4 regions of the Paenibacillus sp. MZ03-122A genome follow, and region 1 is predicted to be linked to each of the others. Evidence: a T-box and tRNA genes for the amino acid it is inferred to sense, from the RefSeq annotation. Region 1 holds a T-box; the other regions hold tRNA genes.

Region 1 (3,284 bases):
AATCGCTTCCTCGTTGGTAAGTCCATTCAGCGGGCCTGAATTGACGTGCGGTCCATCCTCAGTATATGGCTCATTAGCCACATCTCCACCTTGGACAACCTCAATAATATTCAATCCGAATTGCTTGGCAAATTCCCAGTCACGCGTATCGTGAGCTGGTACAGCCATAATCGCTCCAGTTCCGTAGCCTGCCAGTACATAGTCAGCAATCCAGATCGGCAGCTTTTCGCCGTTCACCGGGTTCACTGCATAAGCTCCTGTGAATACGCCTGTTTTATCCTTGGCCAGATCCGTACGCTCCAGATCGCTTTTACGAGCAGCTTGTTCACGGTACTGTTGTACAGCATCCTTTTGCTCAGGCGTAGTGATAATATCCACTAATTCCTGCTCTGGTGCCAGCACACAGTAGCTTGCGCCGAACAGTGTATCTGGGCGGGTTGTAAATACTGTGAGTTGCTCGTCATAGCCTTCAATTGGAAAACGAACCTCTGCCCCCGTAGACTTACCGATCCAGTTCCGCTGCATATCCTTAATACTCTCAGACCAATCCAGTTCCTCCAGATCATCCAGCAGACGATCCGCGTATTCCGTAATTTTCAGCATCCATTGACGCATTGGTTTACGGACGACCGGATGACCGCCACGCTCACTCTTGCCGTCAATAACTTCTTCATTCGCCAGCACTGTTCCCAGCGCTGGGCACCAGTTCACGGGTACTTCAGCTACATATGCAAGGCCGCGCTTGTACAGCTGGATGAAGATCCACTGTGTCCATTTGTAATAATCAGGGTCCGTCGTGCTGATTTCACGATCCCAGTCGTAGGAGAAGCCGAGCGATTTGATTTGACGGCGGAAGTTATTTACGTTTTTTACCGTAATTTCGCGTGGGTGCTCCCCTGTATCCAGCGCATGCTGCTCGGCAGGCAGACCGAAGGCGTCCCAACCCATCGGATGCAGTACGTTGTAGCCGCGCATTCTTTTATAACGTGAAACAATATCCGTAGCTGTGTAGCCCTCTGGGTGGCCTACATGCAGGCCGGCTCCAGATGGGTACGGAAACATATCCAAAGTATAAAACTTCGGTTTGCCCGGCTCTTCCCCGGTGCGGAACGTCTTGTTCTCATCCCAATATTTCTGCCATTTTGGTTCAATACTTTGCGGTTGATAGCCGTGCTTCGGCTGTGTGTCTGTCATTGTCTTTTCCTCCTCAAACGGTATGCAACAAAAAAACCTCTGCATCCCGTAGCGTGTCAGCGCTAGGGACGAGAGGTTATATTCCCGTGGTACCACCCTAGTTAGCAGAAAGCGTTCTTCGCGTTCTACTCCCTTTGCACCTGATAACGGAGGTGATCCGATGCGGGTTAATAACAGGATACAAGCACCTGTAAAGGCGTTCCTGCGTTGGACGCATATCTCCGAGGCGAGTTCACTTTGCGCTGTCAACCGGCTTGCACCACCCGCCGGCTCTCTATATGTCCAGACAAAGCTACTATTCCTCATCAGCGATTGTTTAACCGTTAATAATGGCACTATTATATTGAAAACCGCGAAAAAAGTCAAATAAGGACTAGCTTTGGTGTTAAAGACCCTCTTCATACTAATTTTTCATGACACATGCATACGAATGTTTTATAATAACTTCGAATTAAATTGATGCAAATTGAGTTGAGTTGAGATAAGAAAGGTGAGCTGAGACATGGCACAGATTAAAATTTTTGGAATAAAAGAAACTCTAAATCCAATCAAAAAGCAACTATCAGAGGTGATTCATTCTGCTGTGGTGGATGCGTTCAAATATCCTCCAGACAAGAGGTTTCATCGTTTTTTCCCTATGGATCAGGAAGACTTTATATATGCCGATGGTCGCTCTGAGGCGTACACCATTATTGAAATCAGTATCTTTGAAGGCAGAACGACAGAAGCTAAGAAGCAGCTCATCCAGCTGTTATTCCAACGAATTACGGACCATTTTGGCATTGCTCCACAGGATCTTGAGATTACTATATTTGAAACGCCCAAACAGAACTGGGGTATTCGGGGTGTACCGGGTGATGAGCTTCAGTTGAACTATAAAGTGAATATATGAGTGCAAAAAGACGCCCTTCATGTCATCATGAAGAGCGTCTTTCTTTTCCTAAATTTGCTCAATGAGTCTTCACTATTTTACAGCAACATAAAACAGTCTCGCCGCGTCATCTTCTGCTTCTACCCATTCAAAATCCGCATATACCTTCACATCACGAAAACCTGCTTTGGACAATTCTGCCTTCATCCAATCTGGATCATAGGCACGCTGTACATGAATTTCCTCGAAACGCTGATACAGATCGCGTCCTTCATGTTCTGCTTTTGCAAAGATACTAAGATGATGCTCAATTTCACAACGTGGAGTGTCCAACGCACATGTCCAGATATATGAGATAGAGCGATCATCCAGTACGAATGGCTGCTCTTCATCATAACGTAAAAACGTCTGCGGATGATGTACATCGAACAAGAAGGTTCCGCCAGGCTTCAGACCAGCATGAGTTCTACGAAAAGTAGAAATTATATCTTCTTCCTCCAACAAGTAATTCAGACAATCGCAAAAAGAAATTACAGAATCCACAGGCTCGGGTAAAACCCATTCTCTCATATCCTGCTGTATCCAGCGAACGCTTCCCTCACGAAACAATCGCTGTCCCTGGGGAGTGGTTTCCATTTTGCGACGGGCTACTGCCAGCATGTCAGAGGATAAGTCGATTCCAGACACTTCGAAGCCCGAGTTAACTAGGGGAATCGTAATCGAACCCGTTCCACAGCCCAGCTCAGCCACCGTATGCGGCATACCGTACTGATCCCAAGCCTGCCGTGCAAAGCGTAACCAGTCCGGGTACGGCATGTCCTGCATCAGCTCATCATACACATAGGCAAACTTCCGGTAAGAAGCCATTTTTATTCCCCATTCCCGTCCTTCGGTTTCGGCATTTTCTCCACCAGGTAGGTCCAGTTTTCCTTTTGTGTAACCATTCCTTCCTTCATCAGCTTGCCCATCGCACGCTTGAAGGCGGATTTACTAATACCAAACCGTTGCTTGATAATATCCGGCGGCGTTGCGTCAGAGTAAGGCATGCCGCCACCTGGACGCTCCTTCAGAAAAGCAATCAACCGCTCCGCATCCTCATCACGGCCTACTTCCTTGCGTGGCGACATCGCCAGATTGACCCGACCGTCTTCGCGAACAAGTGTGACCCGTACCTTAACCTCTTCGCCCAAGCGAAGCATCCGGTTGCGTTCCGAGGAGT
Region 2 (3,284 bases), on a different contig from region 1:
TTATGGAATTAAACAAGGTCTAAAGGGTTAGGGCCCTAATGTAAATGACATTAGTAGACCAACAAGTTAACGTTAGAGGAGTTGAAAGTATAAATGAATGAACTTGAATTCTCTCAAGTATATGCGATTATGGAGGCTTCTTTTCCTGAAACGGAATGCAGGACATTCGAGTCACAGAGGGCTCTTCTTCATCATCCATGTTATCGTTTACTTACCGAAAAGAACGAACAAGGGCAAACAATTGCCTTTTTGGCGGGCTGGGAATTTGCGCATTTTCGGTTTGTAGAGCATATTGCCGTAGATTCCCGTATACGAGGTGGAGGGTTAGGTAAAGAGCTTATGAGCAAGTTTATTTCACAGTCCGGTAAACCGGTAGTACTGGAGGTTGAGCCGCCAGTGGATGAATGGACTCGGAGAAGAATTGGTTTTTATGAACGCCTGGGGTTTCATCTGAACCATTTTGACTATGTACAACCCCCATTAAGAGAAGGACAGGCTGATCTGCGGCTTCAAATTATGAGCTATCCAGGTGCGCTGGCTGAACAGGATTTTGCTCCGTTTAAAAAGATTTTATATACCGAGGTCTATGGGTTAAATAAAAAGATTGTATAGCTAATGGTGCTTCATTATCGTTCATGTTTTGTCCATACCATTACAAATTCTTTCTCGTCAGTTTCGGTATCAATAGATTCCGCTTGAATGGTAAATCCATTTTTAGTATAGAAGTTGAATGCTTTTGTGTTCGACTGGTATACCTTTAATTGAATCTCATTATGTTGCTTCTTGATCCAATCTAGTAGTAACTGGCCGTAGCCTTTTCTTTGAGAATCAACACGTATAAATAGAGCTGCCAAGTATCCATCCAACATGGAAACGAAGCCGCCAATGCTATGATCATCTTGTATGATAACGTAGTTTTGAGCGAGGGGAAGGTACCTGTTCTCCATCTCAGTAGCTTGTGATGCCCAATACTGCGGAGCAATAAAATGGTGGGCTTCTACGGAAGCATCCAGCCAGATGGCTGCCAGTTCCTTGAACTCTTCTACATTCGCGGGTCTAATCGACATCTTAACGCCTCTTTTCACAGTATGTAATCCTATTCCGATAGTCAAGTATGAGAAAGATGATGTTGAAATAAAAAAGACCGTCCGTAGACGGTCTTTCTACCCGTGGCGCTTAATTAAAGCTTTGATCCGTATCCCGCGCCTCCGTCAACTCTGTAAATTAGAGAATAACGGACCGGGTAAGGGATACGCTCAACATGTGATTATTGATGTTGACGCACCTCCTTTCCTGATGGACCCATTTTACCATATCTGGTTTGTGATATCCAGTGATTTTCTTATATTTACGGAAATGATTCATAGAAAATATAATATAAAAATAGCTTGATTTTATGTTCTATGGAAGATATAATCTAAATTACCGTGATTGAAAAACATCGGTTGTGAATACATAATATGCGGTCGTGGCGGAATTGGCAGACGCGCACGGTTCAGGTCCGTGTGGGCTAACCCCCCGTGGAGGTTCGAGTCCTCTCGACCGCATCATAGCCTAACATTTACAGGTTCTTGGATTGGCTGGATGCCACCAAGAGCCTGTTTTTATATGGTTAAGATGCGCGTACCATTATATAACTATTTTATTTATACTGAAATATATATTTAATATAGTCTTTTGCACTCTGATCAATGTCTTCGTCGCTTGCTTGAAACGAGGCTCCGAAGACAGCGAAATAGGGTAATGTTATGGCGCCAACATGCACTGCGCTTGCCTTAAAAGGTGCTATAACTTCATCTACAGTAAAAGAAACGGAACCAGTAGGTAAGTAATTTTCTTTTTTATCGCCAATGGACATGGCTATCCCTAGCTTCTTTCCTTTTAACTTATCACCCTTTGAACCATAAGCCCATCCATGGGTAAAAACATCATCGAACCACTTTTTTAATAAAGGAGGGTAACTATACCAATACAAAGGGAATTGAAATATGACATTATCGTATGCTTCAAGTAGCTGTTGTTCTTTCAAAACATCAATGCTCCAGTTTGGATACTCTTTATAAATCTCATGAATTGTAATTTCATTGGTATATTGAAGTAATTCTCGTTTCCATCTGTTATTTACTCTAGAATCTTCGATATTGGGATGAGCTAAAATCACAAGAGTTTTCATCATAAATCACCTTTCTTACGTAACATATTTGCCTTTATAGATGCTCTATTATTATTCTGTATGCTTCAAAAAAAGTAAATACACACAATAAAGTAAGATAGTTACTTGAAAGTATGCATTGGACTTAAAGTGAAGATATGCGATTATAGAATTAATTAGATAAACTTTGTTATTTTTTAGCGTTGAAGAGGTGGTACTATGAAACAATATAATTTAGGCATAGAAGCAACACTTGAGATCATCGGAGGTAAATGGAAATCATTAATCATATGTTTATTAATGTCTGGTAGAAAAAGGACAAGTGAATTACAGCGTAGTATTTCAGGCATTTCTCAAAAGGTTCTTATACAGCAACTTCGCGAACTTGAAAAGGATGGTATCATAGGTAGACATGTGTATAATCAAATGCCTCCAAAAGTGGAGTATTATATAACGGAATATGGAATTACAGCAAATGAAATTATTGACTTAATGTGTTCTTGGGGAAGGGCTAATATCCAAATAAGACAACAGCAAGGAGAAGATGTGATGTTGTTAGAAAATGATTCAAAATGAATAGTGGAGTAAAAAAGCGTTGCAGACTATGATGTTTACGGTAGTTTTCTTCGGCTGTCTTCAAGTGTTATGTTATGTGTTGAGCCGCAAGCTGATTTGCTATATAGTTATGACTGGACAACCATTACATCCATATTAAATGAATGCTAAAGTAGGGGGACCCTTGCAATGATTATTAAACCGAAAATCCGTGGTTTTATATGTACGACTGCACATCCTGCAGGATGCGCGGCTCATGTTAACCGTCAGATCAACTACATCAAAGACAGCACATCAATACAAGGAGCTAAAAAGGTGCTTGTGATCGGAGCATCTACTGGATACGGGCTGGCTTCTCGTATTGCTGCGAGCTTCGGTCTGGGAGCGGACACCATAGGGGTATCCTATGAACGTCCCGCATCTGAGGGGCGCACGGCTTCAGCAGGCTGGTATAATACGGTAGCCTTTGAAAGAGCGGCCAGAGCAGCCGGCTACATAGCAGAAAGCATTAATGGAGATGCTTTTTCTCATGAAATTAAGCAGGAGACGTTGAAGCTGGTAAAGGAAAAGCTGGGCA
Region 3 (3,284 bases), on a different contig from region 1:
ATATAAGTAGTAAGAGAGAAGAGACCTAAATGATTCGTTTAGGTCTCTTTTTAAACTTTTTTCATGTATATAGAACCATGATCGTTATGTTAAAAAAGTGAATAAGGAGGGGACAAGGATGATTATGGACGAAGAATTGGATGCTTATCGACTCTCCGGTGAAAAGGTGCGTGTCGTACGCGATGGATTGGAGTCCAACGATGTTGTGGGCATTGTACTGGCATGGGATGAGGAACAGGTGCTTATTCGTCGCCAGAATCGACGTGTGGTCAAATTGGATCGCAGCTATACATACCAGTCGTTCAGCGAGCCGCGTCACAATCCGATAGATCTGGATTAGGAATGGGTTCTCAAATGGGTGTTGGATAAAAATAACTGGGTGATTCATTAGGCATACAGAAACTCTAAATCGGACACAGTAATGAAGGGAAATTCAACAGAGAGGACGTGCTGTGTCAATGACGGTTATGGACGAAAAAGTACATGCATACAAGGATCAAATCAGCCATTTGGAAGATCAGTTGCCCGAGGTAGTTCATGCATATCATCGCTTTACCGGAGAGTGCTTTCAAGCCGGCAGTCTAGATGAGAAAACCAAGCAACTGATTGCGCTAGGCATTGGCTTATTTGCCAACAATGAAGTATGCACGTTTTATCACGTGGACGAGGCGCGGTCCAAAGGAGCCAGTGATCAGGAAATTATGGAGACCATTGCTGTAGCCGCAGCAGTAGGTGGAGGACATGCTCTAAGCCAAGGGGTAACGCGTGTACAGAAGGCGTTGCAATAAGGCGAATCATTAATTGATGAGCTTATACTTCGTCATAGCGGTTATAGATCGATTTGGATATATGATGAATATGGAAAGGAGCTTCCGCGCCCAGTTGGTGTCTGCGGAAGCTTTTTTCTTTTGCGTGTTGGTTGTGCGGGGATTATGCTCTTCTGCTTGCGGCAAAAGCAGCAGGGCGAGACGTTTTACGCTTATAAGCCAAAGAGGATGTAACCAAACTTCGTTCAACGTTGCGTAGAGGTTTGGATGTTGAATTGTTTGGTAATTCGGGGCGATGTTTCTCTAGTAAAGGAAGGGCAGCTGTATGGGGCATAGAGGTTGAGAGCCCGAGATATGCTCGCATCCGCTCATACATTTCTTTGCGGAATGCTGGCATTGCCATACTGAACTGCTCTTTATTGCCGTTACTTATATAGGTGGCGTGAACGCCGGAGTGGTTTTGTTGTATGTCCAGAACTTGAATGTGATATTTATTAAATTCATGTTTTATTTCAGACAGCAGGATCCCGGTACGATCTACACCTGCGTTAACCATTTCGACATAAAGATCAGGGGTTTTCAGCATACCGCTTTCTTCAAGAATTAGGCTGTCCCGCTCAAATACTTTTTGAATAAAGGTAAGGAGCAGATAACTTTTCACAAGAGACCATTCATGCTGAGTAGTATCTAAAGAGATCATTACCATTCACCGCCTTAGGAAAATGTGATGATAATTCATAACCGAATGAAGAAAAGGAACCTTCGTTCCCAAGAACTTATGTTCTTATTTTAGTTTATTATTCCTTTTTTATCAAGAGGAAATTAACAAACATAAAAGGTTTGACATCTCGATATGAGCATGGTATGATCTATCTTGTCGCTAAGAAAGATTGATCTTTCGAGGATAAACGACAACTTATATGCGGTCGTGGCGGAATTGGCAGACGCGCACGGTTCAGGTCCGTGTGGGCTAACCCCCCGTGGAGGTTCGAGTCCTCTCGACCGCATCTATTAGAAAAGGTCTATAAAATTGCTCTCGTAGCAGTTTTAGAGGCCTTTTTCTTATATTTCTGGGGATTTGCTCATAGTTTAAGCTGAACACGTTTCTTGTCTTCCCGAAAACTATGGATTTCCATAAAGGATTCTGACAAATTACTTGATTTCTTTTAGGTGGAATTTTTGCGAATTCCTCAAGTTCATAAACAATTCTTTTATAAGGTTATCTTTTAAGATATGATAGAAAATAACGCACTTTATGATGAAGTTATTGAAAGGTTGGATGTAAGATGGAGAAAGCGACTTTTGCAGGTGGATGCTTCTGGTGTATGGTGACTCCGTTTGAAGAACAGCCGGGCATTCATGGCATTGTGTCAGGATACACTGGAGGGACGATTGCCGATCCGACCTACGAGCAGGTTAAAACAGGAACTACAGGTCACTACGAGGTGGTGCAGATTACTTTTGAACCTGAGCTGTTTCCTTATGAAAAGCTGCTCGAATTATATTGGCCGCAAACAGATCCTACCGACGGGGAAGGTCAATTTCAGGACCGGGGTACACAGTATAAACCCGCAATTTTTTATCATACAGAGCAGCAACGTGAGCTTGCACAACAGTCCAAGGAGCAGTTGGCACAAAGTGGACGCTTTGATAAGCCAATTGTAACGGAGATTCTTCCTGCTTCGATTTTTTATCCTGCAGAGGATTATCATCAGGATTACCACAAGAAAAACGTGAAGCACTATAAGGAAGATCGGGCCCAATCAGGTCGTGATGAATTTATTGATAAGAACTGGTAAGCGGCTTTATTATACGTTTCTACGCACGATAAGGCAGATCAGGGAGTATTCCATGAATCTGCCTTATACATATTTAGACGACGTTACTCACACAATGAAGGGACAGAGAAGGAGGCTGACCCGCAATGAGTACACGACGGAAGCTGCACATGAGAAATATAATAAAAAAGGCTTTAAAGGAATCTCGCGCTCGGAAAGAGCCAGCTTATGTACCTGTATTCCATTCAAGCTCCAAAATGCGAAGAACCGTAGTACTCTGTATTTCGGTATGCATGTTATTCATGGTCTGTAGTACTGGTGTTGCAGAAGCAATAGACAAACAGGACGATCCGCAAAAGATGGTTGCTGTCATTATTGACGATCTGGGAAACCATATGAAAGGAACTGAGCAAATTTTAAATTTACCCGTTAAGATTACCGTTGCTGTGATGCCCTTCCTGCCTACAACCAAGCAGGACGCTATGGAAGCGCATAAGCGCGGTCATGATGTCATCGTCCATCTTCCAATGGAGCCAAAGCAGGGGAAGCCCGAATGGCTTGGGCCTGGGGCAATTAAGGCTAATATGACGGATGAAGAAGTACATGCGAAGGTGACAGCAGCCATTAAGGATGTTCCTTTTGCGATAGGGGTGAACAACCACATGGGTTCCAAGGTCACTTCGGATAAGCGCATTATGTCCATTGTTCTTGATGTTTGTAAGGAGCATGGACTATTTTT
Region 4 (3,284 bases), on a different contig from region 1:
TCTCGGTGATTGGAGAAGAGGTAAAACAACGCCGGGTACCGCCCATTTGATTCAGATTTCGGACTTTTTTAATGTATCGCTTGATTGGTTAATGAAAGGAATTAAGCCAGGGGAAGGCGTACTTCAGGAGCAGAAGGCTGCTTATTTTTTTGGAGTGATGGGGCCACTGAATTGCCAGGCAGAAGATCTTGAGACGGAAGAACAGAATTTTATTTTAGAATATGTTGAATTTGCGAAATACCGTAAGCAAAAAAGTGACAAGGATAAAACAAAGCCGGAATAATTTTTTGGCTAAAGATCGTCTGGGTTGAAAACCCGTAAACGAACTGGAGGGGTTCGCTTTACGGGTTTATTTGGTTTCTTGGTGATATGGAATGACCTATATGTAACTGGAATGCTTGTTGGATTTAGAGTGGCGGTGCCTCCTTATAATCGTTATCGTCGATGTTCAGAATTGCAGCAACTTGTTTTCTGTACCTTTGTGCTTTGCGGGTGCCGTGAATCAGATTGGACAAGCGTGAAGGCGGAATGTTGTGTGTCTCACAAAATGTTTTCTGATCCAGTCGAAGTTCGACAAGCCGTTGTTTGATGGCCCACCCGAAGGAGGTGACAGGCATTTTGTTGTTCAAGAGAAATCGCCCCTTACGGATTCTTGCGGAATAATTGGTGTGTTATAATAATCATCAGTAAACATGTTAGAATTAACCATCTAAAACTATGATACACTTTTATACGTGTTTTTACAATCGTAAATACGTTATTTTGTTGAATTAATTACTTAATTAAGTGCTAGGTGGTTCTGATAACCCGTCTAGAGTCTACTAATAGTGTGAATTTCGATTATATGTGGATAAAAAACACTCTGCCACCTGAGGAAAGGGGCAGAGTGTTTTTGGTGTTGCTGCCACATTAGCGAAACGACGCATCAGGGGGATGCTGGAAGGCGTTTGAATAGACCTGAGGGGGAAAACAGTCTAGGCTCATCCAATTGGCTATTATGGCTCATATAAAGCGGTAGAGTGATGTAGGAGTTGTACCAATGTCTGTGAAGAAGGCGACGCTGAAATGCAGTTGGCTCAGGTTTGTTAAGCTTCTTCCATGCGGAGAGCAGCTCGCTGGTCATACGCTCCATAAAAGGGTTCTTTTCCTCATAAGGAGGATTGAGTAGTTTGAAGGCATCTTCCACGCAGAAGGACACCGCTGCGCCAAGATAGCCGTGAACGGTCTGTTCTACATCGTTTCCGAGGAGGAAGTTAATCCAGGTGTGAACGGTAGCGAGTGTGCCAATTGCATTGTATTGAATGAGTATGGATTCCAACTGGTCAAATTCAAGCCAAGGATAAAGAGCCTTAGCGAGCTTAAGTAGACGCTGACCGGATAGACGCAACTCCTTCACATGCTGCAAGGAGGGACGTTGGGTATGCAGCATCTTATCAATAAGAGCGATTCGCCAACTGTCATTCTGCTGGATGGCGACATACAGACTGTTGATAGCCATGCCGTCAACGGTTGTAAATTGAGGATACAAATCATCCAGCATGTAATGTTCCAGGTCTTGTAGACTGTTCAAATGTCCGTTGCGGAATAGTTTCTCCAGTCCGTTAAAACGGGTGAAGCCACCAACAGGTAGGGAAGGGTCCAACAATAATGCATAGTTCAGCAAGCGGTTGCCTTTATGCAGGGCGGTTCGCCTCCTCGAAGTGAATCATTATGTTATATTATTTTACTCTTTACTTAGGGATAACGAAAAAATTCGAAATATATGTAATATATATTTACATTTTAGCGGCATTTGTGTCAAATTAAATATTATTATCGCTCATATATGTTATATAAAATAACATATAAAATAATTATTATATTTGTGTTTACAAATAGTCGATGAGAGAGTATAATAAATCTGTTGCCTCAATACATTATGATTTGCGGTCGTGGTGGAATGGCAGACACGCTATCTTGAGGGGGTAGTGGGCGTACGCCCGTGGAGGTTCGAGTCCTCTCGACCGCATTATATGCAAAACCTAGTTAAAAAAGCATCCTGACACGGTTTACGTGAAGGGATGCTTTTTTTGTTTTAATAACTGTGATAAAGAAGAATATCAGTTTTGCTGCAAAAGCTTCTCTATATCTCCCGCCAACTTATCTGGAGTGGTTTGCGGTGCATAGCGCTTAAATACGTTACCTTCTCGTGTAATTAAGAATTTAGTAAAATTCCATTTGATCGCTTTGGACCCTAGTACCCCCGGAGCTGTTTGGGTCAGGAAGCGAAATAAGGGGTGCGCTTGATCGCCATTGACATCTGTCTTGGCGAACATCGGAAAGGTAACACCATAATTGATCTGGCAAAACTCGGAAATCTCCTCGCTGGAACCTGGCTCTTGTTTGGCGAATTGGTTGCTGGGAAATCCCAAAATTTCGAGCCCCAGTTCATGGTACTGGTCATATAGCTCTTGTAACGCTTTGTATTGGGGGGTTAACCCGCATTTACTGGCTGTGTTCACAATAAGCAGAACATTCCCTTTATATGTGGATAACGGAATTGGTTTCCCTTGCAGGGTTTGCGCATCATATTCATAAACGGTCATAGTATCTCTCCTTATTCAATATTCAGCAATTAAATTGTAAGCAATTCAAAGTAAGGTTGCAAGTCTGGAAAAGCTGTATTAAGCCTTTAGCCGCTGTAAAATCGTATTTTGTTCAAAACAGTAAATCGCACTGCAAATGGAGCGAATTAAGGTGTTTCTTCTTATAAAAGCGGGTTCAATCGGTGTTTAGCTGGTACATATAGCGTATTTTCTTCTCTTTTTACAAAAAAAGGCCAAAAACGCTCTACCCTACGCCAATATTGACATGCTTGTCATTTTCGAAAAGGGATGAAAAACAGAGATTGAGTGAGCTGTGAGAAGCATAGTCGCATTGTAAGCGTTATTATTAATCTTCTATGCTCTAAAGGCCGATTTATAACCCCGCAGTTGAGCTTTACAGTCTTCCATGCGCGGGTGTATGATTCAAGACGTAATTTCAAATTAATTTGAATGAAGCAACAACGAAATGTCTATAGCGCTGAATTTTGCAGTTGCAAAAGCGGGGGAACCAATCGAGACTGTACGGCTTGCCGTGTGTCTCATGGGGTGAATTTTCCGGTCAAGTGCCAGAAATAGGGCGACTCTCACGTCCGAATCCGACAGCTAACCTCGTAAGCGTACAGGGAGAGGCAACAAACCGCCGTGTGCAGCCATGGTTTATTTTATCATGGATATGTAAGAAGCCGGAGGAAAGCCTTT

What was found. The T-box of region 1 lies ahead of leuS (leucine--tRNA ligase). A T-box ahead of a tRNA ligase gene usually reads a tRNA of that ligase, here a tRNA-Leu.
Region 2: it has a tRNA-Leu gene. The T-box ahead of leuS (leucine--tRNA ligase) is inferred to sense a tRNA for this amino acid. The anticodon was not compared.
Region 3: it has a tRNA-Leu gene. The T-box ahead of leuS (leucine--tRNA ligase) is inferred to sense a tRNA for this amino acid. The anticodon was not compared.
Region 4: it has a tRNA-Leu gene. The T-box ahead of leuS (leucine--tRNA ligase) is inferred to sense a tRNA for this amino acid. The anticodon was not compared.

Annotation. Positions count from the first base shown of each region.
Region 1 is NZ_JANAVI010000019.1:58,836-62,119, forward strand. It holds gene leuS (leucine--tRNA ligase) at 1-1,194, opposite strand, end outside; T-box leader at 1,256-1,512, opposite strand; gene NLX74_RS23775 (tautomerase family protein) at 1,697-2,086, shown strand; gene NLX74_RS23780 (class I SAM-dependent DNA methyltransferase) at 2,159-2,932, opposite strand; gene NLX74_RS23785 (CvfB family protein) at 2,935-3,284, opposite strand, start outside.
Region 2 is NZ_JANAVI010000001.1:435,964-439,247, forward strand. It holds gene NLX74_RS02105 (hypothetical protein) at 1-23, shown strand, start outside; gene NLX74_RS02110 (GNAT family N-acetyltransferase) at 94-612, shown strand; gene NLX74_RS02115 (GNAT family N-acetyltransferase) at 627-1,067, opposite strand; tRNA gene NLX74_RS02120 (tRNA-Leu) at 1,463-1,547, shown strand; gene NLX74_RS02125 (NAD(P)H-dependent oxidoreductase) at 1,643-2,173, opposite strand; gene NLX74_RS02130 (winged helix-turn-helix transcriptional regulator) at 2,372-2,728, shown strand; gene fabV (enoyl-ACP reductase FabV) at 2,897-3,284, shown strand, end outside.
Region 3 is NZ_JANAVI010000001.1:515,902-519,185, forward strand. It holds gene NLX74_RS02535 (hypothetical protein) at 119-340, shown strand; gene NLX74_RS02540 (carboxymuconolactone decarboxylase family protein) at 459-788, shown strand; gene NLX74_RS02545 (YhjD family protein) at 931-1,467, opposite strand; tRNA gene NLX74_RS02550 (tRNA-Leu) at 1,690-1,774, shown strand; gene msrA (peptide-methionine (S)-S-oxide reductase MsrA) at 2,054-2,566, shown strand; gene NLX74_RS02560 (divergent polysaccharide deacetylase family protein) at 2,692-3,284, shown strand, end outside.
Region 4 is NZ_JANAVI010000001.1:27,994-31,277, forward strand. It holds gene NLX74_RS00150 (helix-turn-helix domain-containing protein) at 1-283, shown strand, start outside; gene NLX74_RS00155 (Rha family transcriptional regulator) at 408-629, opposite strand; gene NLX74_RS00160 (urease accessory protein UreF) at 926-1,663, opposite strand; tRNA gene NLX74_RS00165 (tRNA-Leu) at 1,926-2,008, shown strand; gene NLX74_RS00170 (glutathione peroxidase) at 2,100-2,585, opposite strand; cyclic di-AMP (ydaO/yuaA leader) riboswitch at 3,052-3,219, shown strand.